3 regions of the Streptomyces sp. NPDC091682 genome follow, and region 2 is predicted to be linked to each of the others. Evidence: riboswitches for the same ligand, from Rfam matches in the RefSeq annotation. Region 2 holds a riboswitch; each other region holds the start of a gene.
The links. A riboswitch is a leader RNA that binds a small molecule or an ion and turns the genes downstream of it on or off. The one in region 2 is predicted to bind cobalamin.
Positions count from the first base shown of each region.

Region 1: linked by a shared signal. The riboswitch ahead of ACIQK6_RS04610 (CoA-acylating methylmalonate-semialdehyde dehydrogenase) and the one ahead of ACIQK6_RS13200 (cobalamin biosynthesis protein) in region 2 are both predicted to bind cobalamin.
Region 3: linked by a shared signal. The riboswitch ahead of cobN (cobaltochelatase subunit CobN) and the one ahead of ACIQK6_RS13200 (cobalamin biosynthesis protein) in region 2 are both predicted to bind cobalamin.

Region 1 covers NZ_JBIVTH010000002.1:38,012-45,659, forward strand. The annotation lists gene aceB (malate synthase A) at 1-764, opposite strand, end outside; gene aceA (isocitrate lyase) at 857-2,143, opposite strand; gene ACIQK6_RS04605 (short-chain fatty acyl-CoA regulator family protein) at 2,532-3,947, shown strand; cobalamin riboswitch at 4,036-4,221, shown strand; gene ACIQK6_RS04610 (CoA-acylating methylmalonate-semialdehyde dehydrogenase) at 4,426-5,925, shown strand; gene ACIQK6_RS04615 (acyl-CoA dehydrogenase family protein) at 5,922-7,076, shown strand; gene ACIQK6_RS04620 (enoyl-CoA hydratase/isomerase family protein) at 7,073-7,648, shown strand, end outside.
Region 2 covers NZ_JBIVTH010000005.1:37,915-45,562, forward strand. The annotation lists gene ACIQK6_RS13185 (alpha/beta fold hydrolase) at 166-1,296, opposite strand; gene ACIQK6_RS13190 (anion permease) at 1,619-2,905, shown strand; gene ACIQK6_RS13195 (hypothetical protein) at 2,948-3,169, shown strand; cobalamin riboswitch at 3,289-3,436, shown strand; gene ACIQK6_RS13200 (cobalamin biosynthesis protein) at 3,472-4,428, shown strand; gene ACIQK6_RS13205 (cobyric acid synthase) at 4,425-5,945, shown strand; gene ACIQK6_RS13210 (putative cobaltochelatase) at 6,154-7,648, shown strand, end outside.
Region 3 covers NZ_JBIVTH010000003.1:231,712-239,359, forward strand. The annotation lists gene ACIQK6_RS09095 (precorrin-2 C(20)-methyltransferase) at 1-919, opposite strand, end outside; gene ACIQK6_RS09100 (precorrin-8X methylmutase) at 916-1,563, opposite strand; gene ACIQK6_RS09105 (cobalamin biosynthesis protein CobG) at 1,560-2,870, opposite strand; cobalamin riboswitch at 3,151-3,313, shown strand; gene cobN (cobaltochelatase subunit CobN) at 3,349-6,966, shown strand; gene ACIQK6_RS09115 (hypothetical protein) at 7,072-7,293, opposite strand; gene ACIQK6_RS09120 (immunity 49 family protein) at 7,384-7,648, opposite strand, start outside.

The DNA.
Region 1 (7,648 bases), on a different contig from region 2:
GCGGCGGTGATCGTCTCGATGAGGACGGTGGCGCGGACGGTGCCGCGGGGGATGTCGAGGAGTTCCTGGGCGAGGAGGAACACGTCGTTCCACAGGCGCGCCTCGTACCGGTTCTCCAGCTTGGGCAGGTAGAAGTACGGGCCGTGGCCCGCGTCGATCTGCCGCTGGGCGCAGTGGAAGAAGTACAGGCCGAAGTCGACGAGGGACGCGGACAGGGGTCGGCCGTCGATCTCCAGGTGCTCTTCGAGGAGGTGCCAGCCGCGCGGTCGGACCATGATGGTCGCGAGCTGCTCGCCGAGGCGGTACTCCTTGCCCTCCGGGGTGGTGAAGTCGATGCGCCGTTCGATGGCGTCGAGCAGGGTCAGCTGGCCGCCGATGACGTTGTTCCAGGTGGGGGCGGTGGCGTCCTCGAAGTCGGCCATCCAAACCTTGGCGCCGGAGTTCAGGGCGTTGACGGCCATCCGGCGCTCCGGCGGGCCGGTGATCTCGACGCGGCGGTCGGTGAGGCCGGGCGCGGGTGGGGCGACGCGCCAGTGCGGGTCCTCGCGCAGGGCGCGGGTGGCGAGCGGGAAGTCGAGCGGGGTGCCGCCGGCCAGGTGGCCCGAGCGGCGGTCGCGCTCCTTGAGGACCTCCAGGCGGCGGTCCGCGAACGCGGTGTCGAGCCGGCCGATGAACTCCAGGGCCTCGGGCGTCAGGATCTCCTCGTGGCGCTCACCCGGCGCACCGAGGACCTGGACGCTGCGGGTCAGGGGGGAGAGGGGCATGCGGTTCTCCTCAGCGGGGGCGGTGGGCGGGTGCCCGGGGAAGGTCCCTCGGGCACCCGTCGGAAGGAGGAAGGAGTCGGCGAAGAGAGGGTCTAGTGGAACTGCTCTTCTTCGGTGGATCCGGAGAGCGCGGTCGTGGAGGAGGCCGGGTTGACGGCGGTGGAGACGAGGTCGAAGTAGCCGGTGCCGACCTCGCGCTGGTGCTTGACGGCGGTGAACCCCTGGGCCTGGGCGGCGAACTCGCGCTCCTGGAGGTCGACGTAGGCGGTCATGCCGTGCTCGGCGTAGCCGCGGGCGAGGTCGAACATGCCGTGGTTGAGCGAGTGGAAGCCGGCCAGGGTGATGAACTGGAAGCGGTAGCCCATCGCACCGAGCTCCCGCTGGAACTTGGCGATCTGGTCGTCGTCCAGCGCGGCCTTCCAGTTGAAGGAGGGCGAGCAGTTGTAGGCCAGCATCTGGTCGGGGTACTGGGCGTGGATCGCCTCGGCGAACTCGCGGGCCTGCGCCAGGTCCGGGGTGCCGGTCTCCACCCAGATCAGGTCGGCGTACGGGGCGTAGGCGAGGCCGCGGGCGATGACCGGAGCCATTCCGTTGCGTACGTGGTAGAAGCCCTCGGCGGTGCGCTCACCGGTGCAGAACTCGGCGTCGCGTTCGTCGACGTCGCTGGTCAGGAGGGTGGCGGCGAGGGCGTCCGTGCGGGCGATGATCAGGGTCGGGACATCGGCGATGTCGGCCGCCAGGCGGGCCGCGTTGAGGGTGCGGACGTGCTGCGCGGTCGGGACGAGGACCTTTCCGCCGAGGTGGCCGCACTTCTTCTCGGAGGCCAGCTGGTCCTCGTAGTGGATGCCGGCGGCACCGGCCGCGATCATCGCCTTGGTGAGCTCGAAGGCGTTCAGCGGGCCGCCGAAGCCGGCCTCGGCGTCCGCGACGATCGGTGCGAGCCAGTCCGTGGTGTCGGTGCCGCCCTCGGCGGTGGCGATCTGGTCGGCGCGCAGCAGCGCGTTGTTGATCCGACGCACCACCTGCGGGACCGAGTTGACCGGGTACAGGCTCTGGTCGGGGTAGGTGTGCCCGGCCTGGTTGGCGTCGGCGGCCACCTGCCAGCCGGAGAGGTAGATCGCCTGGAGTCCGGCCCGCACCTGCTGGACCGCCTGGCCGCCGGTGAGCGCGCCGAGGGCGTGGATGTAGTCCTGCTCGTGGAGCTGTCGCCACAGTCGCTCGGCGCCGCGCCGGGCCAGGGTGTGCTCCTCGCGGACGCTGCCCGAGAGCCGCACCACGTCCTCGGCCGTGTAGGTGCGCTCGATGCCCGCCCAGCGGGGGTCGTCGGCCCACCGCTGCCCCAGCTGCTCGGCCGCCGCCGTCGTGTTCGCCTGTGCCATGACCGTCACCGTTTCCATCCGTCGCTTGTCTTGCCAATGGGCCGGGCCGTGGACCCGATGCTTTGGCACTCTGTGCCTGGTGTTGAGCTGCGGCCGCCGAACCCGACCATGGGCCGAAGCTGAGCAATGCTGCCGAGCCGCCGGGGCGAACTGCCTGGATGGCCGAAATCAGGGCGTGAATCGGGCCAGTCGGTTCCCCCCGGCCACCGTGTCCGGCGGGCCGCAGCACCGACTCTGACACTGACACTGAGTGCCATCAAGGACGTACATCTGCCAAGGTCTGCGAATCTTCGGTCCCGAAATTGCCAAGGTTGCGAAGCCCGCTGGTCGCGAAGATCGCCGTATCCTGGCGGCGCGTGTCCGGCTCGGTAGACGGCGAGGGAGTTCGGTGAGCAAGACGTACGCGGGAGCACGACTGAGGCGGCTGCGCGAGGAGCGGCGGATGACCCAGGCCGACCTGGCCCGGGTGCTCGCCATCTCCCCCAGTTACCTCAACCAGATGGAGCACGACTCCCGGCCGCTCACCGTTCCCGTCCTGCTGCGGCTCACCGAGGCCTTCGGGGTGGACCCGGGCTTCTTCTCCGAACGCGACACCAGCCGGCTGGTCGCCGACCTGCGCGAAGCGCTCGCGAACGAGGTGGCCCGCGCCCGCGTATCCCCCTCCGACCTGGCCGAACTGGCCACCCGCATGCCCGCGGTCGCCTCGGTGCTGTTGGACCTGGGCCGGCGCAGCCAGCTCCTGGCCGAGCGCCTCGCCGACGCCGCCGACGGCCGGGACGTGGCCACCGACAGCCCTCGCTCGCCCCACGAGGAGATCCGCGAGTTCTTCTACCGGCGGCAGAACTACCTCCACGACACCGATGTCGCCGCCGAAGACCTGGCCGTCGAGATCGGCATCCGCCCGGGGGACGTCATCCGCGCGCTGACCCGCCGGCTCGGCGACCGGCACGGGATCCGGACGGCCACGGACTCCGACCGGCTGCACCACTACGACCCCGCCGCCCGGGTCCTGCACCTGTCGAACCGGCTCCGGCCGGGACAGCAGGCGTTCCGAATGGCCACCCAGCTGGCGCTGATCGAGTACGGGGACGAGCTGGACCGGCTGGCCGCCGAGGACTTCGAGCCCGGCACCCCCGTCCACGCCCTCGCGCGGATCGGGATCGCCAACCACTTCGCGGGCGCGCTCATCCTCCCGTACCGCGCCTTCCACGCGGCCGCCGAGGAGTTCCGCTACGACATCGAGCGACTCACCGACCACTTCGGGATCGGCTACGAGACGGTCTGCCACCGGCTGAGCACCCTGCAACGGCCCAGGCTGCGCGGGGTGCCCTTCTCCTTCGTCCGAGTGGACCGGGCCGGGAACATGTCCAAGAGGCAGTCCGCGACCGGATTCCACTTCTCCCGCGCGGGCGGCACCTGCCCGCTGTGGAACGTCTACGAGGCCTTCGCCGCGCCCGGCCGCATCCACGTCCAGGTGGCCGCCATGCCCGACGGGCAGCGCTACTTGTGGACCGCCCGGGCCGTCACCCGCCACCGCGGCGGCTGGGGCGAGCCGGGCAAGACCTTCGCGATCGGGCTCGGCTGCGAGATCCGGCACGCCTCGCGGCTCGTGTACGCCGACGGACTCGACCTCGACAACGCGGCGGCCGCCACCCCCATCGGCATGGGTTGCCGCCTCTGCGAACGCCTCGACTGTCCGCAGCGGGCCGTGCCGCCGCTCGGGCGGGCGCTGGCCGTCGACGAGAACAGCAGCACCTTCATCCCGTACCCGGTGACCAGGAACGACGTCCCGGCACGGAACTGAGCGGGCGCCAGGCCCACGGGCGGCACGACAGGTCGGCCGCCGCGGCCGGACGGAAGGCGCGCGGCGGCGGCTCTGGACTTACTAGGACGTCCAACTATATGTTCGTGGCACAAGGTCCGCGGTGCAGGGAAGCCGGTGAGAAACCGGCACGGTCCCGCCACTGTGACCGGGGAGTGTGCTGCCATCCACACGCCACTGACGAGGTCTGTCGGGAAGGCGGGCGGCACGCGGGGATCCGGGAGTCAGGATACCGGCCGCGGATGTTCCGTGTTGTCCACGAGGATGGAGCAGACACGCATGGCACCGGTTTGTACCCACGACCCTGGTGATCCGGCGGAGCGCGCGCACACGTTCGCACGCTCGTAGGTCGTCCCATTCGACCCAGTCCCACGGCCTTCCCCAGCGGCGCACCCGATCGGGTGCCGTCCGCCGGTCGGTCGTGCCATCCCCGGATCCAACCTGACGAGAGCAGGCACCCATGGTCCGTGAACTCACCCATTTCATCGGCGGCAAGCACACCACCGGATCCTCCGGACTCTTCACCGACGTGTACGACCCCAACACCGGCTCCGTCCAGGCCCGCGTCCCGCTCGCGGGGCGGGCCGACACCGAGGCCGCCATCGCGAACGCCGAGGAGGCGCAGGCCGACTGGGGGCAGTGGAACCCGCAGCGCCGCTCGCGCGTCCTGCTGCGCTTCCTCCAGCTGGTCGAGGGCGAACGGGACTCCCTCGCAAGGCTGTTGTCCTGCGAACACGGCAAGACCGTCGCCGACGCCCACGGTGACCTGCAACGCGGTCTGGAGGTGGTCGAGTTCGCCGCCGGCGTCCCGCACCTGCTGAAGGGCGAGTTCACCGACAACGCGGGCACCGGGATCGACGTGCACTCCCTGCGCTCACCGCTCGGCGTGGTCGCCGGGATCACCCCCTTCAACTTCCCCGCGATGATCCCCCTGTGGCAAGCCGCGCCCGCCCTGGCCTGCGGCAACTCCTTCATCCTGAAGCCCTCCGAGCGCGACCCCTCCGTACCGCTGCGCCTCGCCGAACTGTTCCTGGAGGCCGGGCTGCCGCCCGGCGTGCTCAATGTGGTCAACGGCGGCAAGGAAGCCGTCGACACCCTCCTGGAAGACCCGCGCGTGCAAGCCCTCGGCTTCGTCGGCTCCACCCCGATCGCCGCGCACATCTACGCCACCGCCGCGGCCCACGGCAAGCGCGCCCAGTGCTTCGGCGGCGCCAAGAACCACATGATCGTGATGCCCGACGCCGATCTCGACCAGGCCGTGGAGGCCCTCATCGGCGCCGGCTACGGCTCCGCGGGCGAGCGCTGCATGGCCATCGCCGTCGCCGTCCCCGTCGGCGAGGAGACCGCGAACGCCCTGGTCGGAAAGTTGAAGGAACGGATCGCCACCCTGCGGGTGGGCCGCTCCGACGACCCCGAGGCCGATTTCGGGCCGCTGGTCAGCCGGGACGCCCTCGACCGGGTGAACCGCTACGTCGGCATCGGAGCCACCGAAGGCGCCGAACTCGTCGTGGACGGCCGCGGGTTCACCCTGCCCGGACACGAGGACGGCTTCTTCGCCGGCGCCACCCTCTTCGACCGGGTGACCCCGCAGATGCGGATCTACCGCGAGGAGATCTTCGGCCCGGTGCTGTCCGTCGTACGGGCCGCCGATTACGAGGAGGCCCTGCGGCTGCCCACCGAGCACCCGTACGGCAACGGCGTCGCGATCTTCACGCGCGACGGCGACACGGCGCGCGACTTCACCCGCCGGGTGGGCGCCGGCATGGTCGGCGTCAACGTGCCGATCCCGGTCCCCGTGGCGTATCACACCTTCGGCGGCTGGAAGCGGTCCGGCTTCGGCGATCTGAACCAGCACGGCCCCGACTCGATCCGCTTCTACACCCGCACCAAGACCGTCACCTCGCGCTGGCCCTCCGGGGCCAAGGAGGGCGCGAGCTTCACCATCCCGACGATGGGATGAGCCCGGTGACCCTCACCCTCAGCCCCGATCAGCTCGCCCTCGCCGAAGTCACCCTCGACTTCGCCCAGGAGCAGCTCGGCCCGTACGCCGTCACCTGGGACCAGGACAAGCACTTCCCGCTGGACGTGATCCGCAAGGCGGCGGACCTCGGGCTCGGCGGCGTCTACGTCCGCGAGGAGCACGGCGGCAGCGGCCTCAGCCGCAGCGACGGCGTCCTCGTCTTCGAGACCCTCGCCACCGGTTGCCCCTCCATCGCCGGATACCTCTCCATCCACAACATGGTCGCCTGGATGATCGACCGGTACGGGGACGCGGACCAGCGGGCCCGCTGGCTCCCCGACCTGTGCTCCGCCCGGTCGCTGGGCAGCTACTGCCTGACCGAGCCCGGCGCCGGATCCGACGCGGCCCAGCTGCGCACCCGGGCCGAGCGCACCGGCGACGGCTACGTGCTGACCGGGGTCAAGCAGTTCATCTCCGGCGCCGGCGCCTCCGAGGTCTACATCGTCATGGCCCGCACCGGCGGGGAGGGCCCGGGCGGCATCTCCGCGTTCGTCGTCGAACGCGCGGATGCCGGGGTCTCCTTCGGTCCGAACGAGCGCAAGATGGGCTGGAACGCCCAACCCACCCGCCAGGTGGTCCTCGACGGGGTCCGCGTCCCCGCCGATCGGCGGCTCGGCGCCGACGGCGACGGCTTCCGCATCGCCATGAACGGCCTCAACGGCGGTCGCCTCGGCATCGCCGCCTGCTCCCTGGGCGGTGCGCAGAGCGCGCTGGACCGCAGCCTCGCGCACCTGGCCGACCGGGAGGCCTTCGGGGCCCGGCTGCTGGACGCCCAGGCCCTGCAGTTCCGGCTCGCGGACATGGCCACCGAGCTGGCCGCGGCCCGCGCCCTGGTCCGCCAGGCCGCCGACGCGCTGGACCGGGGCGACCCGCTGGCCCCGCAGCTGTGCGCGATGGCCAAGCGGTTCGCCACGGACACCGGCTACGCGGTCGCCGACCGGGCACTCCAACTCCACGGAGGTTACGGCTACTTGAGCGAGTACGGCATCGAGAAGATCGTCCGCGACCTTCGGGTCCACCAGATCCTGGAAGGCACCAACGAGGTCATGCGCATCATCGTCGCCCGCGGGCTCACGGAGGCCCTGCGATGAACCACGGATCCCCCGGGAACCACGACCAGGACCAGGACCAGGGCCACGTGCTCCTGCGGACCGAGGGCCACACCGGCTACCTCACCCTCAACCGCCCCAAGGCCCTGAACGCCCTCACCCACCCCATGGTGCTGCGCATCGACGAGGCGCTCGCCCGCTGGCAGCACGACCCGGACGTCACGGCCGTCGTCATCGAGGGCGCGGGTGAGCGCGGCCTGTGCGCGGGCGGTGACGTCCGCGCGATCTACGAGGACGCCCGCACGGGCGGCAGGGCCTCGGCCGACTTCTGGCGCGACGAGTACCGGCTCAACGCCCGCATCGCCCGCTACCCCAAGCCGTACGTCGCCCTCATGGACGGCATCGTCATGGGTGGCGGCGTCGGGATCTCGGCCCACGGCACCGTACGGATCGTCACCGAACGCTCCCGCGTGGCCATGCCGGAGACGGGCATCGGCTTCGTCCCCGACGTCGGCGGCACGTACCTGCTGGCGCTGGCGCCCGGGGAACTGGGCACCCACCTGGCCCTGACGGGGGCGCCGGTCGGGGCGGCGGACGCACTGCTCTGCGGACTG
Region 2 (7,648 bases):
TCACTGGCCGAAAGCCCAAACGGAACCCTTGGTTGCCGCCGTTCACCGCAGTGCAGACCGGGACAAGCCGCCCGCGGGGCCCTGTCCGTCACAGGGCCTTCACATGACCGCCCCTCACCCGGCCCTTCGTACGGCACTTCGCGCGGCCGATCGTGCACGGGCCCTTCACATGAGGGGGGTGAGGAAGCGGCGCAGGGCCTCCTCGTAGCCGGCCGGGTCGGCGTTCCACATCGCGCCGTGCCCGGCCGCGCTCACGGTGTGCAGCGCGACGAGGTCCGGGCGGGCCGCGGCGAGCCTGCGCGAGGGCCCCCAGGGGGCGAGCGCGTCGTCCGGGCCGTGGAAGATCAGTACGGGGACGCGCAGCGCGCCGGGGTCGGCGCCCGCGGGCCGGCGGTCGGCACGCAGGCCCGTGAGGCCTTCGGCGGCCCGGACGGCCAGCGGCAGCACCACGCCGGGGACGCCGCGCGCCGCGGCGAGCCCGCGCAGGGTGGTGTGCCAGTCGAGTACCGGGGAGTCCAGGACCAGCCCGGAGATCCGGTGGGCGAGCGGCGAGCGCTCGAAGGCGTGCAGGGCCATGGTGGCGCCGGTGGACCAGCCGTACAGGACCACGCGGCGGGCTCCGTAGCGCAGGGCGTAGCGGATGGCGGCATCCAGGTCGCGCCATTCCGATTCGCCGAGGTGGCCGAGACCGTCCGGGGAGGAGGGGGCGCCCAGGTCGCCCCGGTAGCCGAGGTCCAGGACGGGGAGCTGGTGGCGGTTGAGGAAGGGCATGACCACCATCGGGTGCTCCCGGCTGCTGCCGAGCCCGTGCACGGCGATCACCCAGGTGTCCCGGGCGGCGGGCACGAACCAGGCGGGCAGGGCGCCGAGCTCCCCGGGGACGTCCACGTCGGCGTGGTCGAGCCCGAGGGCGGTGCGCGGGTTGCCGACGTACACCTGGGGGGTGAGGGAGACCCGGGTGCCGGGGTCGAGGGTGCCGTGGGTGACGGAGACGAGCTGCCGCACGACGGCGTCGGGGCCGGGGTCGGCGTCCGGGACCACGGGCCCGACGACGGCGTGCACGCCGGGTGCGACCAGGCCGTACGTGCCGGGGCGCAGGGAGGCGAGCGAGCGGGTCAGTGTGATCCGACCGTCAGCGGTGGAGTGGACGCTGAGCTTCGGCCCGCCGGGGAGCGGGCGCCCCGGTTCGGGCCGCAGGGTCGCGTCGGCGGCGTGCCGGGCGACGGCGACGGCGGCCGCGCCCGCACCGAGGAGGGTCGTCGTGACGGCCGCAGCCGTCGCTGTCGCGGTACGCACTGCTCCAGTGTCGGGTCGGGGCCTCGGGCGGGCCACCGGAGCGGATCCTTCCGCGACGGGTACAGGGACGCGCGCGGAGGGGGTGATCTAGGTCTCATTCGAGGCCCGGGGAGCGGGGTCGCGCGCACGGCGAACCCTCTGCGGAGGGGTTCATTCACCCGGCTTTGACGTGCATTAATGGTGCTATCACTGTAAGAATCAGGACGAATGGCCCGATCGCACCCCGGGCCAGTACACCGCTCCGCCCAAGTCAGTTCATCTTCTGTTCACTCAGGTTGCCTACGGTCGCCGAGCCACTGACGTCAAACAGAAGCCTGGGTAAATGGAGCACATAACGCTTCTCCTCGGGATCGTGATCATTACCGCTCTCGTGTTCGACTTCACGAACGGTTTCCACGACACAGCCAACGCGATGGCTACCACCATCTCGACCGGCGCCCTCAAGCCCAAGACGGCGGTGGCCATGTCCGCCGTGCTCAACCTCGTCGGCGCGTTCATGTCCGTGGAGGTCGCCAAGACGATCTCCAAGGGGCTCGTCAACGAGGAGGGCATCCAGCCAGAGGTGATCTTCGCCGCCCTGGTCGGAGCGATCCTCTGGAACCTCGTCACCTGGCTGGTCGGTCTTCCCTCCAGCTCCTCGCACGCCCTGATGGGTGGCCTCATCGGTGCCGCGGTCGCCTCCGCCGGCATCGGCGCGGTCAACGGCAGCGTCGTCATCACCAAGGTCCTCATCCCCGCGATCGCCGCCCCGCTGGTGGCCGGCATCGCCGCGTACCTGGCCGCCAAGGTCACGTACAAGCTGGGGAACAAGGTCGGCGAGAAGACCTCCGCCAAGGGATACCGCGCCGGCCAGATCGCCTCGGCCGGTCTCGTCTCCCTCGCGCACGGCACCAACGACGCGCAGAAGACGATGGGCATCATCACCCTGGCCCTCATCGCCGGCGGCGCGATCGCGCCCGACGCGAACCCGCCGGTCTGGGTCATCGTCTCCGCCGGTATGGCCATCGCGATGGGCACCTACCTGGGCGGCTGGCGCATCATCCGCACCATGGGCAGCGGCCTGACCGACCTGCACCCGCAGCAGGGCTTCGCCGCCCAGACCTCGGCCGCGTCCGTCATCCTCGCCTCCTCGAACCTGGGCTTCTCGCTCTCCACCACCCACTCGTGCTCCGGTGCGGTCATGGGTGCGGGCCTGGGCCGCAAGGGCGGTGTGGTCCGCTGGTCCACCGCGACCCGCATGTTCGTCGCCTGGGGCCTGACCCTGCCGGCCGCCGCGCTGGTCTCGGCCGGTGCCGAGCTGGTCATGCGCATCGGTGACGTCGGCATCGCCGCGGTCACGGTCTTCCTGGTCGGCTCCTGCCTGGCCATCTGGCTCATCTCGCGCCGCCAGGTCGTCGACCACAACAACGTCAACGAGGTGGAGCAGGCCCGCGCCGAGGAGCCGGGTGTCGTCACCACGGCGATCGCCGCGGTCACCGTCCCGCCGACCGTCGCCGCCGCCGGCACCACCACCGCCGCGGCAACGACCGCCGAGGTCACGGACGAAGCCCTCAAGGCCACCATCCCGGCCGCGACGCAGACCCCGGCGGCTCCGGCCGCCGCGGTCTGACCGAGACAGAGACACAGACCCGGACATTCAGAAAGCGGCAGTATGAAGATCGACTGGGAAGCGCTCGGCTCCGTCTTCGGGGTCAGCCTCTTCGCCACCGTCGCCCTCGTGACCCTCTTCACCCTGGGCCTGGTGGGCCTGTCCAAGCACGAGACCGCCACCGAGCAGGGCGGCACCGCCACCCTCGCCCGCAGCGGCGCGTACGCCTGCTTCGCCGTCATCGCGGCGGCCGTGGGCTACGGGATCTACCTGATCGTCGCCTGATCCGCCGCCCCGCGGCCGACCGGGCGTGAAGGCTCCCTCCGGGTTTGTCCCGGAGGGAGCTTTTCGCATCCCGTGCCCCTGCCGCGCCGCAGGTCAACGGCGAGTTGACGGGCCTTCGACGTGCGTGGTGGACTGCCGGAGCCAATACGGCGGCATGGAGAGGAAGTCCGGTGCGAATCCGGCGCGGTCCCGCCACTGTCACCGGAACCGCACGCCGTGCGTGCGTCCCGGGAGCCAGGAACTCTCGCCGCCGGACACGTCGAACCAGGGCGCGGACCCTGAGTGAGGACATACCTGCCACCATGCGTGCCGATCGCGTCTTTGCGTACGGCGCCACGGCGGGCCTGATCGGCGACCGGATCCTCGGGGATCCGCGCCGAGGGCACCCCGTGGCCGCCTTCGGACGGGCCGCCACCGCCGTCGAACGCTCCCTGTGGCGCGACGACCGCGCCCGGGGCCTCCTGCACACCCTGGTGTGCGCCGGGGGCGCGGCCGCCGTCGGAGTGCTGGGCGCCCGAGCCGTGCGCTCCCGGCCCGCGGCCGCCCGTATCGCCCTGACCGCCGCCGCCACCTGGGCCGTCGTGGGCGGCACCTCCCTGGGCCGGGAGGCCCGCGCCATCGGCGGCGCGCTCGCCGCCGGGGACGCCGAGGTGGCCCGGGAGCGGCTGCCCCACCTGTGCGGACGCGACCCGCAGGCCCTGGACGGGCAGCAGATGGCCCGCGCCGTCGTGGAGTCCGTCGCCGAGAACACCTCCGACGCGGTGGTCGGCGCCCTCGTGTGGGGCGCCGTCGCCGGAGTCCCCGGACTGCTGGCCTTCCGCGCCGTGAACACCCTGGACGCGATGGTCGGCCACAAGTCCCCCCGCTACCTGCGCTACGGCTGGGCCTCCGCCCGGCTCGACGACCTGGCCGGCTGGCCGGGAGCCCGGCTGACGGCGGTCGCCGCCGTACTGGCCGGCCCCGACCGGCGGGGCGCCGTACGGGCCTGGCGCGCGGACGCCGCCGCGCACCCGAGCCCGAACGCTGGACCCGTCGAGGCCTCCTTCGCCGGGGCGCTGGGCGTCAGACTGGGCGGCACCCTCGCGTACGGCGGCCGGGTCGAGCACCGGGCCGTACTGAACGGCGGGGCGGGGCGGCCGGTGGAGGTCGCGGACATCGAGCGTGCGGTACGGCTGTCGCGGCAGGTGACCTGGCTGGCCCTCGGCGCCTGCGTGGCCGCCCGGCTGCTCGTGACACGAGTACGAGGGGGACGCGCATGAGCGGCGCGAAGCGCGGCGGCGGTCTGCTGGTCGCGGGCACCACGTCGGACGCGGGCAAGAGCGTGGTCACGGCGGGCATCTGCCGCTGGCTGGCCAGACAGGGCGTGAAGGTCGCGCCCTTCAAGGCGCAGAACATGTCGCTGAACTCCTTCGTGACGCTGGAGGGCGCCGAGATCGGGCGCGCCCAGGCGATGCAGGCCCAGGCGGCCCGCGTGGAGCCGACGGCACTGATGAACCCGGTGCTGCTCAAGCCGGGCAGCGACCGCAGCAGTCAAGTGGTGCTGCTGGGCAAGCCGGTGGGCGAGATGAGCGCCCGCGGCTACCACGGCGGGCGCCAGGAGCAGCTGCTCGGCATCGTCACGGACTGCCTGGAGCAGTTGCGGGGCACGTATGACGCCGTGATCTGCGAGGGGGCGGGAAGCCCGGCCGAGATCAACCTGCGCCGGACCGACATCGTGAACATGGGGATCGCGCGGGCCGCGCGGTTCCCGGTGGTCGTGGTCGGGGACATCGACCGCGGCGGCGTCTTCGCGTCCTTCTTCGGGACGACGGCGCTGCTCTCCCCCGAGGACCAGTCCTTGATCGCCGGCTACGTGGTCAACAAGTTCCGCGGCGACGTGTCGCTGCTGGAGCCCGGCATGGAGATGCTCCGCGGCCTGACGGGCCGGGCCACGTACGGGGTGCTGCCGTTCCAGCACGGCCTGGGCATCGACGAGGAGGACGGCCTGCGGGTCTCCCTGCGCGGAGCGGTGCGCGAGTCCGTGGTCGCGCCCCCGGTGGGCGAGGACGTGCTGCGGGTCGCCGTGTGCGCGGTGCCGCTGATGTCGAACTTCACGGACGTCGACGCGCTCGCGGCGGAGCCGGGGGTCGTCGTGCGGTTCGTGGACCGGGCCGAGGAACTGGCCGACGCGGACCTGGTCGTCGTACCCGGCACCCGGGGCACGGTGAAGGCCCTCCAGTGGCTGCGCGAGCGCGGGCTCGCGGACGCGCTGCTGCGGCGGGCCGCCGAGGGGCGGCCGGTGCTGGGCATCTGCGGCGGGTTCCAGGCGCTGGGCGAGCGGATCTCGGACGAGGTCGAATCGAAGGCGGGCGAGGTCGACGGCCTCGGCCTGCTCCCCGTACGGGTCCGCTTCGAGCGGGAGAAGACCCTGGCCCGCCCCGTGGGCTCGGCGCTGGGCGAGGAGGTCGCGGGCTACGAGATCCACCACGGCGTGGCCGAGGTGCTGGGCGGCGAGGCCTTCCTGGACGGCTGCCGGGTCGGGTCGGTGTGGGGCACCCACTGGCACGGCTCGCTGGAGTCGGACGGCTTCCGCCGGGCGTTCCTGCGGGAGGTGGCCGCGGCCGCCGGCCGCCGTTTCGTCCCGGCGCCGGACACCTCGTTCGCCGCGCTGCGGGAGGAGCAGCTGGACCTGCTGGGCGACCTGATCGAGCAGCACGCGGACACCGTTGCGCTGCTTCGGCTGATCGAGGGCGGCGCCCCGGCAGGACTCCCCTTCCTCCCGCCGGGCGCGCCGTGACGGGCGCCCGGGCCCTGCGGGGCTCTCCCCCGCCCCGTCCCTTCCCGGAACGGGGCTCCGCCCAGACCCGCGCATTCCCACCGCACCGGGCGCACGGCACCAGCCGAATCAAGCCCCGCCGGCGATTGAGGCGCGGGGTCCGGGGCGGAGCCCCGGCAGCGGCGCCGCACCCGGCAACGGTCCTCACCTTCCAAGGAGTGAGCAACACATGAGCATCCCCTTCCCCTTCACGGCGGTGGTGGGCCAGGGCGACCTGCGCCTGGCCCTGCTCCTCAACGCCGTGAGCCCGGCGGTCGGCGGGGTGCTCGTGCGCGGCGAGAAGGGGACCGCCAAGTCCACCGCCGTGCGCGCGCTGTCGGCGCTGCTGCCGCAGGTCGACGTCGTTCCCGGCTGCCGGTTCTCCTGCGCGCCGGCCGCGCCCGACCCGTCGTGCCCGGACGGCCCGCACGAGTCCGGGCCCGGCGCCCTGCGGCCCGCGCGCATGGTGGAGCTGCCCGTCGGCGCCTCCGAAGACCGGCTGGTCGGTGCTCTGGACATCGAACGCGCCCTCGCCGAGGGGGTGAAGGCCTTCGAGCCCGGCCTGCTGGCCGACGCGCATCGCGGGATCCTCTACGTCGACGAAGTGAACCTCCTCCACGACCACTTGGTGGACGTGCTGCTGGACGCCGCCGCGATGGGCGCCTCGTACGTGGAGCGCGAGGGCGTCTCCGTCCGGCACGCCGCCCGCTTCCTGCTCGTCGGCACGATGAACCCGGAGGAGGGCGAGCTGCGGCCGCAGCTCCTCGACCGGTTCGGACTCACCGTCGAGGTGGCCGCCTCCCGCGAGCCCGCCCAGCGCGTCGAGGTGGTCCGGCGCCGGCTCGCCTACGAGGACGACCCGGCGGGCTTCGCGAACCGCTGGGCCGGGGAGGAGCACGAGGTCCGCGCCCGGGTGGTGGCCGCGCGGGCGCTGCTCCCGAAGGTCTCGCTCGGCGACACCGCGCTCCTGCAGATCGCGGCGACCTGCGCCGGGTTCGAGGTCGACGGGATGCGTGCCGACATCGTGATGGCCCGGACCGCGACCGCGCTGGCCGCCTGGGCCGGGCGGACCGACGTGCGCAAGGAGGACGTCCGGCAGGCCGCCCTGCTGGCGCTCCCCCACCGGCGCCGCCGCAACCCGTTCGACGCGCCGGGACTGGACGAGGACCTGCTCGACCGGATCCTGGACGGGTTCCCCGACGAGGAGCCGGAGCCCGAGCCGGAGCCCGAGGGCCCCGACGACGACGGGCCCGGGGACGGCGGACCCGACGGCGGCCCGGGCGGCACGCCCCCGCAGGACGGCGGACCCCAGGACCCGGGTCCCTCGGTCGAGGCCCCCGAGACCCCCGAAAGCGGCGAGGCGCCGGCGGAAGCCCCGGAGGCCCCGCAGCCCGCCGCCCAGGAGGGCACCGGGCCCGAGCAGGCCGCGGTAGGTGCCGCCGAGCCGTTCCGGACCAAGATGCTCAGCGTGCCCGGCCTCGGCGAGGGCGCGTCGGGCCGCCGTTCCCGCGCCCGTACCTCCCACGGCCGTACCACCGGCGCCCAGCGCCCGCGCGGACACCTGACGAAACTGCACCTGACCGCCACCATCCAGGCCGCCGCCCCGCACCAGAAGGCGCGCGGGCGCGACGGGCGCGGCCTCGTGATCCGCAAGGACGATCTGCGCCAGGCCGCGCGGGAGGGGC
Region 3 (7,648 bases), on a different contig from region 2:
CCTTGTTGTCGGAGCCGTGCCGGACCTGACCCGGCTTGACGGGCACCCGGTCCAGGTAGGTGGTGTAGCCGACCAGCACCTCGGCGTCGGCGAGCGCGCGCCGCGTCTGCGGGGTGAGCCACAGCGGGCCGGCCGGGCCGGTGCCCACGACGACGACCTCGCCGGGGCCGGACGGCACGCTGCCCGGGTTGCCGATGCGGCTGGGGACCACGGCGACGGCGAAGTACGGCACGCCGTCGGCGTCGGTGTCGGCGAGGAGGCCGGTGCGCTCGCCCGCCATGGTGGCCCGCTCGACGTAGCGGGCCTCGGCGAGCCGGCCGCTGCTCTCCATCGCGCCGCGCACGGCCGGGAAGGTCCGGCCGAGCTTCATCACGACCGCCGAGTCGGTGGCGGCGAGGCGGGCGGTGAGCTCTTCCTCGGGCAGGGTGCCGGGGAGGATGGTCAGCACCTCCTCGCCCTCCACGAGCGGGGTGCCGAGCCGGGCGGCGGCGGCGCTCACGGAGGTGACGCCGGGGATGACCTCGGTCTCGTAGCGGTCCGCGAGCCGCTTGTGCATGTGCATGTACGAGCTGTAGAAGAGCGGGTCGCCCTCCGCGAGCACGGCGACGGTCCGGCCGGCGTCCAGGTGCGCGGCCAGGCGGGCCGCGGCGGCCTCGTAGAACTCCTCCATCGCGCCCTGGTAGCCGCCGGGGTGGTCGGTGGTTTCGGTGGTGACCGGGTAGACCAGCGGTTCCTCGACGTGTTCGGCGCGCAGGTGCTTCGCCGCGATCGAGCGGGCGATGGAACGGCCGTGGCGGGCGCTGTGGTAGGCCACGACATCGGCCTCGGCGATCACCTCGACGGCGCGCAGGGTCATCAGCGACGGGTCGCCGGGGCCGAGTCCGACCCCGTACAGCCGGCCCTTGGCGATGTCGCTCATTCGGCCACGCTCGCAATGGCGTTGACGGCGGCCGCGGCCATCGCACTGCCGCCGCGCCGGCCGCGCACGATCAGGTGGTCGAGCCCCGAGGGGTGGGCGGCGAGGGCGTCTTTGGACTCGGCGGCGCCGATGAAGCCGACGGGGACGCCGATGACGGCGGCGGGGCGCGGGGCGCCCTCCTCGATCATCTCCAGCAGTCGGAACAGCGCGGTCGGCGCATTGCCGACGGCGATGACCGAACCCTCCAGCAGGCCGCGGTCGCGCCAGACCTCCAGGGCGGCGGCGCTGCGCGTGGTGCCCATCTTGGCGGCGAGCTCCGGTACGGCCGGGTCGGAGAGCGTGCAGATCACGTCGTTGTCGGCGGGCAGGCGCTTGCGGGTGACACCGCTGGCGACCATCTGGACGTCGCACAGGATCGGCGCGCCCACCTCCAGCGCCGCGCGGGCGCGCAGCACGACCTCGGGGGTGTACCCGAGGTCCTGCGGGAGGTCGGTCATCCCGCAGGCGTGGATCATGCGCACCGCGACCTGGGCAACCGTGTCGGGCAGCCCGGAGAGGTCCGCCTCGGCGCGGATCGTGGCAAAGGACTGGCGGTAGATGGCCGCGCCGTCCTTCTCGTACTCAAACACGGTGTACTCGCTCATTTCTTCACTACGTCGGGGTCGGTGCGGGCGTCCGCGAGTGCCGCGGCAAGATCACAGGGCCGTACGTCCTCGTGTTCGGGGCGGCCGGGCGCGGCGAGCCGGTATCCGGAGCCGGTGGCCACCAGGTCCACCCAGGCGGTGCCGCGCGGATGCCCGCAGCGGCGCTCGCAGCCGGACCAGTGCACGGGCAGCGGACCGCGCGCCCGGTCGGCGACGGCCCGCGCGTCGGCGCGCACGTCCGCGCGGGACTTCGCACAACCGGGCCGGCCGGTACAGGCGGTGACGGACTCCCAGGCGCTGTCGGGGGTGATGACCAGCCCGGCGTCCTCGATGCGGGCGGCGCCGTCGGCACGGGCCCCGGGCACGATGACGCTGCGCCACGGGGTGACGCGCAGTTGGCCGCTCCCCCCGTCCGCGACCTGCGCCAGGAGGCGCCACTGCGCGGTGTCGAGCCGGCCGAGCGGGGGCAGTACGCACAGGGTGGCGCCGTCGTGCCCGCCGGCGCCGGACGGCCGGGGCGGCGCGGCGTACGGCCAGTCCACGGCGCCGACCGGCGTCGCGGCGATCCCGGCGGTATCGAGGCGCCGTGCGAACTCGGTTGCTTTCAGGGCGTGTTCGGCGGGCAGTTCGGAGACCCGCCAGGCCTGGGTACCGGCCGCGGCGGCGGCGTCGAGGAAGTACCGGGCGGCCGCAAGTGCCGCCCCGGGGGTGTCCCGGCCGGCGAGCTCCACGGCGTCGGGGGTCCGGCCGAGCCTGACCAGCGCCCGGTCGTCGGGGCGGCCGAGGACGGTCACGTCGGGGCCGAGCGCGGCCACGTCGCCGCGCCCGTCGTCGAAGGCGAACAGGAAGCGTCCGGACAGCGCGGCCGCCCAGGGGCTCGCACACAGCAGCCGGTCGAACTCCATGGCCCGGGCCAGCGCGTCGGGCCGGTCCAGGCCCTCCGGGCCCTCCGGCCCGTCCAGGCCGGACAGGGGCGTCGCCACGATGTTCCGTACCCGCTCGTGGCTCGGCGCGGGGAGCAGCCCGGCCCCGTCCAGCAGCTCCGCGAGCCCGCCGCCGCACCCGTCGGCCAGTCCGCGCAGCTGCACGTTGCCGCGCGAGGTCAGCTCCAGGTGCCCGTCCCCGAACCGGTCGGCGGCGAGCGCCAGCGCCGACGCCTGCTCCACGGTGAGCAGCCCGCCCGGCAGCCGGACCCGCGCCAGGAACCCGTCGTCCGCCGCGTGCAGCCGCAGCGCGCCCGGGCAGGCGTCACCACGCTCCCGTATGACGGGTTCGTCCCGCGATGCGGCTGAAGGGGGCTGGGGCATGGCCGCGAGCATACCCACGATTGGGTCCCCCCGACCTGTGTCCGTCACCACCCCCACCAGCGACATTCGCCCCCAGCACCGCCCAAGCCACCCTTCTGGCCCACCCGGCCCTGCCCGGCGCTGCCCACCCGGCCCTGCCCGGCCCGTCCGGCGCCACCCGGCCCGTTCAGCCCCGCCGGAGTTTGAGGCGCGGGGTCCGGGGCAGAGCCCCGGCAACGGCGCCGCACCCGCAACCAGCGGGGGCTCACCCCACCCGCCATCCCGGCGGCAGCCACCCGCCCCTAAGATGACCTTCCGGCGGACCACACGGTCCGCCGTCGCCGAGGACGGCGACATGGGAGGAAGCCCGGTGCGATTCCGGCGCGGTCCCGCCACTGTGAACCCCGCGGAGCGATCCGGCGACCGGGGTGAGTCAGGAACTCCCGCTGTCCTCAACACTGCCCGGGGCGCGGAAACCCCGAGGAAGGCCTGCCGCCGCATGATCCTGCTGCTGTCGACGTCCGACACCGATCTGCTCAGCGCCCGCGCGGCGAACACGGCGGACGGACCCGTCCCGTACCGGTTCGCGAACCCCTCCCGTCTCCCCCTCGACGACCTCCCCGGCCTCCTCGACGGGGCCGACCTGGTCGTCGTACGCCTCCTCGGCGGCCTCCGCGCCTGGCAGGACGGCCTCGACCTGCTCCTCGCCCCCGACCAGACCCGTCCGGTCGTGGTCCTGACCGGCGAGCAGGCCCCGGACGCCCAGCTCATGGAGGCCTCCACGGTCCCCATCGGCATCGCGGCCGAGGCGCACGGCTACCTCGCCCACGGCGGCCCGGCCAACCTGGAGCAGCTGGCCCGCTTCCTGTCCGACACGGTGCTGCTGACCGGCCACGGCTTCGAGCCCCCCGCCGCCGCGCCCACCTGGGGCCCGCTGGAGCGCACGCCCGGGACCACCACGGGCCCGCGGGTCGCCGTGCTGTACTACCGCGCCCACCAGATGAGCGGGAACACTTCCTTCGTGCACGCCCTGTGCGACGCGATCGAGGCCCACGACGCCCGGGCGCTGCCCCTGTACGTGTCCTCCCTGCGCTCCCCCGAGCCGGAGCTGATCGCCGCGCTGGAGTCGGCCGACGCGGTCGTCACCACCGTCCTCGCGGCCGGCGGCACCAAGCCCGCCACCGCCTCGGCGGGCGGCGACGACGAGTCCTGGGACGCGGGCGCGCTCGCCGGCCTCGGAGTGCCGATCCTGCAGGCCCTGTGCCTGACCGGGTCGCGCTCCGCCTGGGAGGAGAACGACGAGGGCCTGTCCCCGCTGGACGCCGCCACGCAGGTCGCGGTGCCCGAGTTCGACGGCCGTCTGATCACCGTCCCGTTCTCCTTCAAGGAGCTCGACGACGACGGCCTGCCCGCCTACGTGGCCGACCCCGAGCGGGCCGCCCGGGTCGCGGGCATCGCCGTGCGCCACGCCCGCCTGCGGCACATCGAACGCCGCGACAAGAAGGTCGCGCTGGTCCTCTCCGCGTACCCGACCAAGCACTCCCGCATCGGCAACGCGGTCGGCCTGGACACCCCGGCCAGCGCCGTGGAGCTGCTGCGCACCCTCATCGCCGGCGGTTACGACTTCGGGCCGACCGAGGAGATCCCGGGCCTGGTCTCGGGCGACGGCGACGAGCTGATCCGCGCCCTGATCGAGGCCGGCGGCCACGACCAGGACTGGCTGACCGAGGAGCAGCTGGCCCGCAACCCGGTCCGGATCCCGGCCGCCGACTACAAGCGCTGGTTCGCCGAGCTCCCGGCCGAGCTGCGCGACAGCGTCACCGAGCACTGGGGCGAGGCCCCGGGCAACATGTTCGTGGACCGCTCCGCGAACCCGGAGGGTGACATCGTGCTCGCGGCGCTGCGCCGCGGGAACCTCCTCATCCTGATCCAGCCGCCGCGCGGCTTCGGCGAGAACCCGATCGCGATCTACCACGACCCGGACCTGCCGCCCTCGCACCACTACCTGGCGGCGTACCGGTGGATCCAGGCGCGCGCCGAGGACGGCGGCTTCGGCGCCGACGCGATGATCCACCTGGGCAAGCACGGCAACCTGGAGTGGCTGCCGGGCAAGAACGCGGGCCTGTCCGCCGCGTGCGCGCCGGACGCCGCCCTCGGCGACCTGCCCCTCATCTACCCGTTCCTGGTCAACGACCCGGGCGAGGGCACGCAGGCCAAGCGCCGCGTGCACGCCACGCTGGTCGACCACCTGGTGCCGCCGATGGCGCGCGCGGAGTCGTACGGCGACATCGCGCGCCTGGAGCAGCACCTGGACGAGTACGCGCAGATCTCCGCGATGGACCCGGCGAAGCTGCCGGCCATCCGCGCCCAGATCTGGACCCTGATCCAGGCCGCGAAGCTCCACCACGACCTGGGTCTGGAGGAGCGTCCGGACGACGACGGCTTCGACGACTTCCTGCTGCACGTCGACGGTTGGCTGTGCGAGGTCAAGGACGCCCAGATCCGTGACGGTCTGCACGTGCTCGGCGGCGCGCCGACCGGAGAGGCCCGGGTCAACCTGGTCCTCGCGATCCTGCGCGCCCGGCAGATCTGGGGCGGTACGACGGCCCTTCCGGGTCTGCGCGAGGCGCTCGGCCTGGACGAGTCCAAGGCCACCCGCACCTCGGCGGACGAGGTCGAGGCGCAGGCCCGCGCCCTGGTCCAGGCGATGGAGGACGCGAACTGGTCCCTGGACGCCGTGTCGACGGTCGCGGCGGACCACCCGGCGGACGTCGCGGCGGTCCTGTCCTTCGCGGCCCGCGAGGTGGTCCCGCGCCTGGCCGGGACCACGGACGAGATCGCCCATGTGGTCGCGGCCCTGGACGGCCGTTTCGTCCCGGCGGGCCCCTCGGGTTCGCCGCTGCGCGGCCTGGTGAACGTCCTGCCGACCGGCCGCAACTTCTACTCGGTCGACCCGAAGGCCGTCCCCTCCCGCCTGGCGTGGGAGACGGGCCAGGCCCTGGCAGATTCCCTCCTGAGCCGCTACCGCACCGACAACGGCGAGTGGCCGGCCTCGGTCGGTCTGTCCCTGTGGGGCACGAGCGCGATGCGCACCTCCGGCGACGACGTCGCCGAGGCCCTCTCCCTGCTGGGCGTCCGCCCGGTCTGGGACGAGGCCTCGCGCCGCGTCACCGGCCTGGAGCCGATCCCGCTCGATGAGCTCGGCCGCCCGCGCATCGACGTGACGCTGCGCATCTCGGGCTTCTTCCGGGACGCGTTCCCGCACGTCATCGGCCTGCTGGACGACGCGGTGCGGCTCGCGGCGTCCCTGGACGAGCCCGCCGACCAGAACTTCGTCCGGGCCCACGCCCAGGCGGACCTGGCCGAGCACGGTGACGAGCGCCGCGCGACGACCCGTATCTTCGGCTCGCGCCCGGGCACATACGGGGCCGGCATCCTGCAGCTGATCGACTCCCGCGACTGGCGTACGGACGCCGACCTCGCGGAGGTCTACACGGTGTGGGGCGGCTACGCGTACGGCCGGGGCCTGGAGGGCCGCCCCGCCCGGGACGAGATGGAGACGGCCTACAAGCGGATCACGGTCGCGGCGAAGAACACGGACACCCGCGAGCACGACATCGCGGACTCGGACGACTACTTCCAGTACCACGGCGGCATGGTGGCCACGGTCCGCGCCCTGCGCGGCACCGCCCCCGAGGCCTACATCGGTGACTCCACCCGCCCGGAGACGGTCAAGACCCGCACCCTGGTCGAGGAGACCAGCCGCGTCTTCCGTGCCCGCGTCGTGAACCCCAAGTGGATCGAGGCGATGCGCCGCCACGGCTACAAGGGCGCCTTCGAGCTCGCGGCGACGGTGGACTACCTCTTCGGCTACGACGCCACGACGGGCGTGGTCGCGGACTGGATGTACGACAAGCTCACCGAGACGTACGTCCTGGACCCGACGAACCGCGCCTTCCTGGAGGAGGCCAACCCCTGGGCCCTGCACGGCATCGCGGAGCGCCTGCTGGAGGCCGAGTCGCGCGGCATGTGGGAGAAGCCGGACCCGCAGGTCCTCGAATCGCTGCGCCAGGTGTACCTGGACACGGAGGGCAACCTGGAGGGCGAGGCGGAGTAGTCCGCTCCGCCGTCACACGAGCCGTCCCCCTCACCCTGCCGAAGGGTGAGGGGGACGGCTTCTTTTGTTCAGGCCCACGAACCCCGAGTACGCGGACCTGGACCACTACGCCTTGACGGTCTGGTTCAGCGCGACGAGGGCCTGGGCCCAGCGGACGTACTTCAGCTGCCCGAAGTCGGCGACGGTCTTGACCCCGAACGCCTGGTGCAGCAGCTTGCCGTCCTCGTCGCTGACACCCTTGAGCGCGGCAATGGGAGCCGCGAGCACCTCGGCGAGCGGCTTGTCGGCCCACGCCTTGTCGAGCACCTTGTCCAGATCGATCGCCATGAGCGTCCCTCTCGGAATCCCGAAACGAATATCGGGGCAAACCTAACCCAATCCGACAATCACCTTGCGGTACGGCACGCCGCCGACAGGTCAGGAGATGCTCTCGACCCTCTTGCCGTCGACGAGGTACCGGGGCAGGCACGGCAGTTCCGGGTCGAGCGGGAAGCCCTGGTCGTGGGCGAGGCAGGCCATGGCGAGCGGGCCGAGCGCCACGCGGGAGCGCGGCGCCGCCGACTGCGCCCAGTAGCCGCCGTGTTCCGCGAGCGCTTCGGCGAGCACCTCGCCGAAGGCCTGGTGGTCCCCCGTGAAGAGGCGGTGGAACAGCGCGACCGGCTGATAGTCGACGCGGTTCACG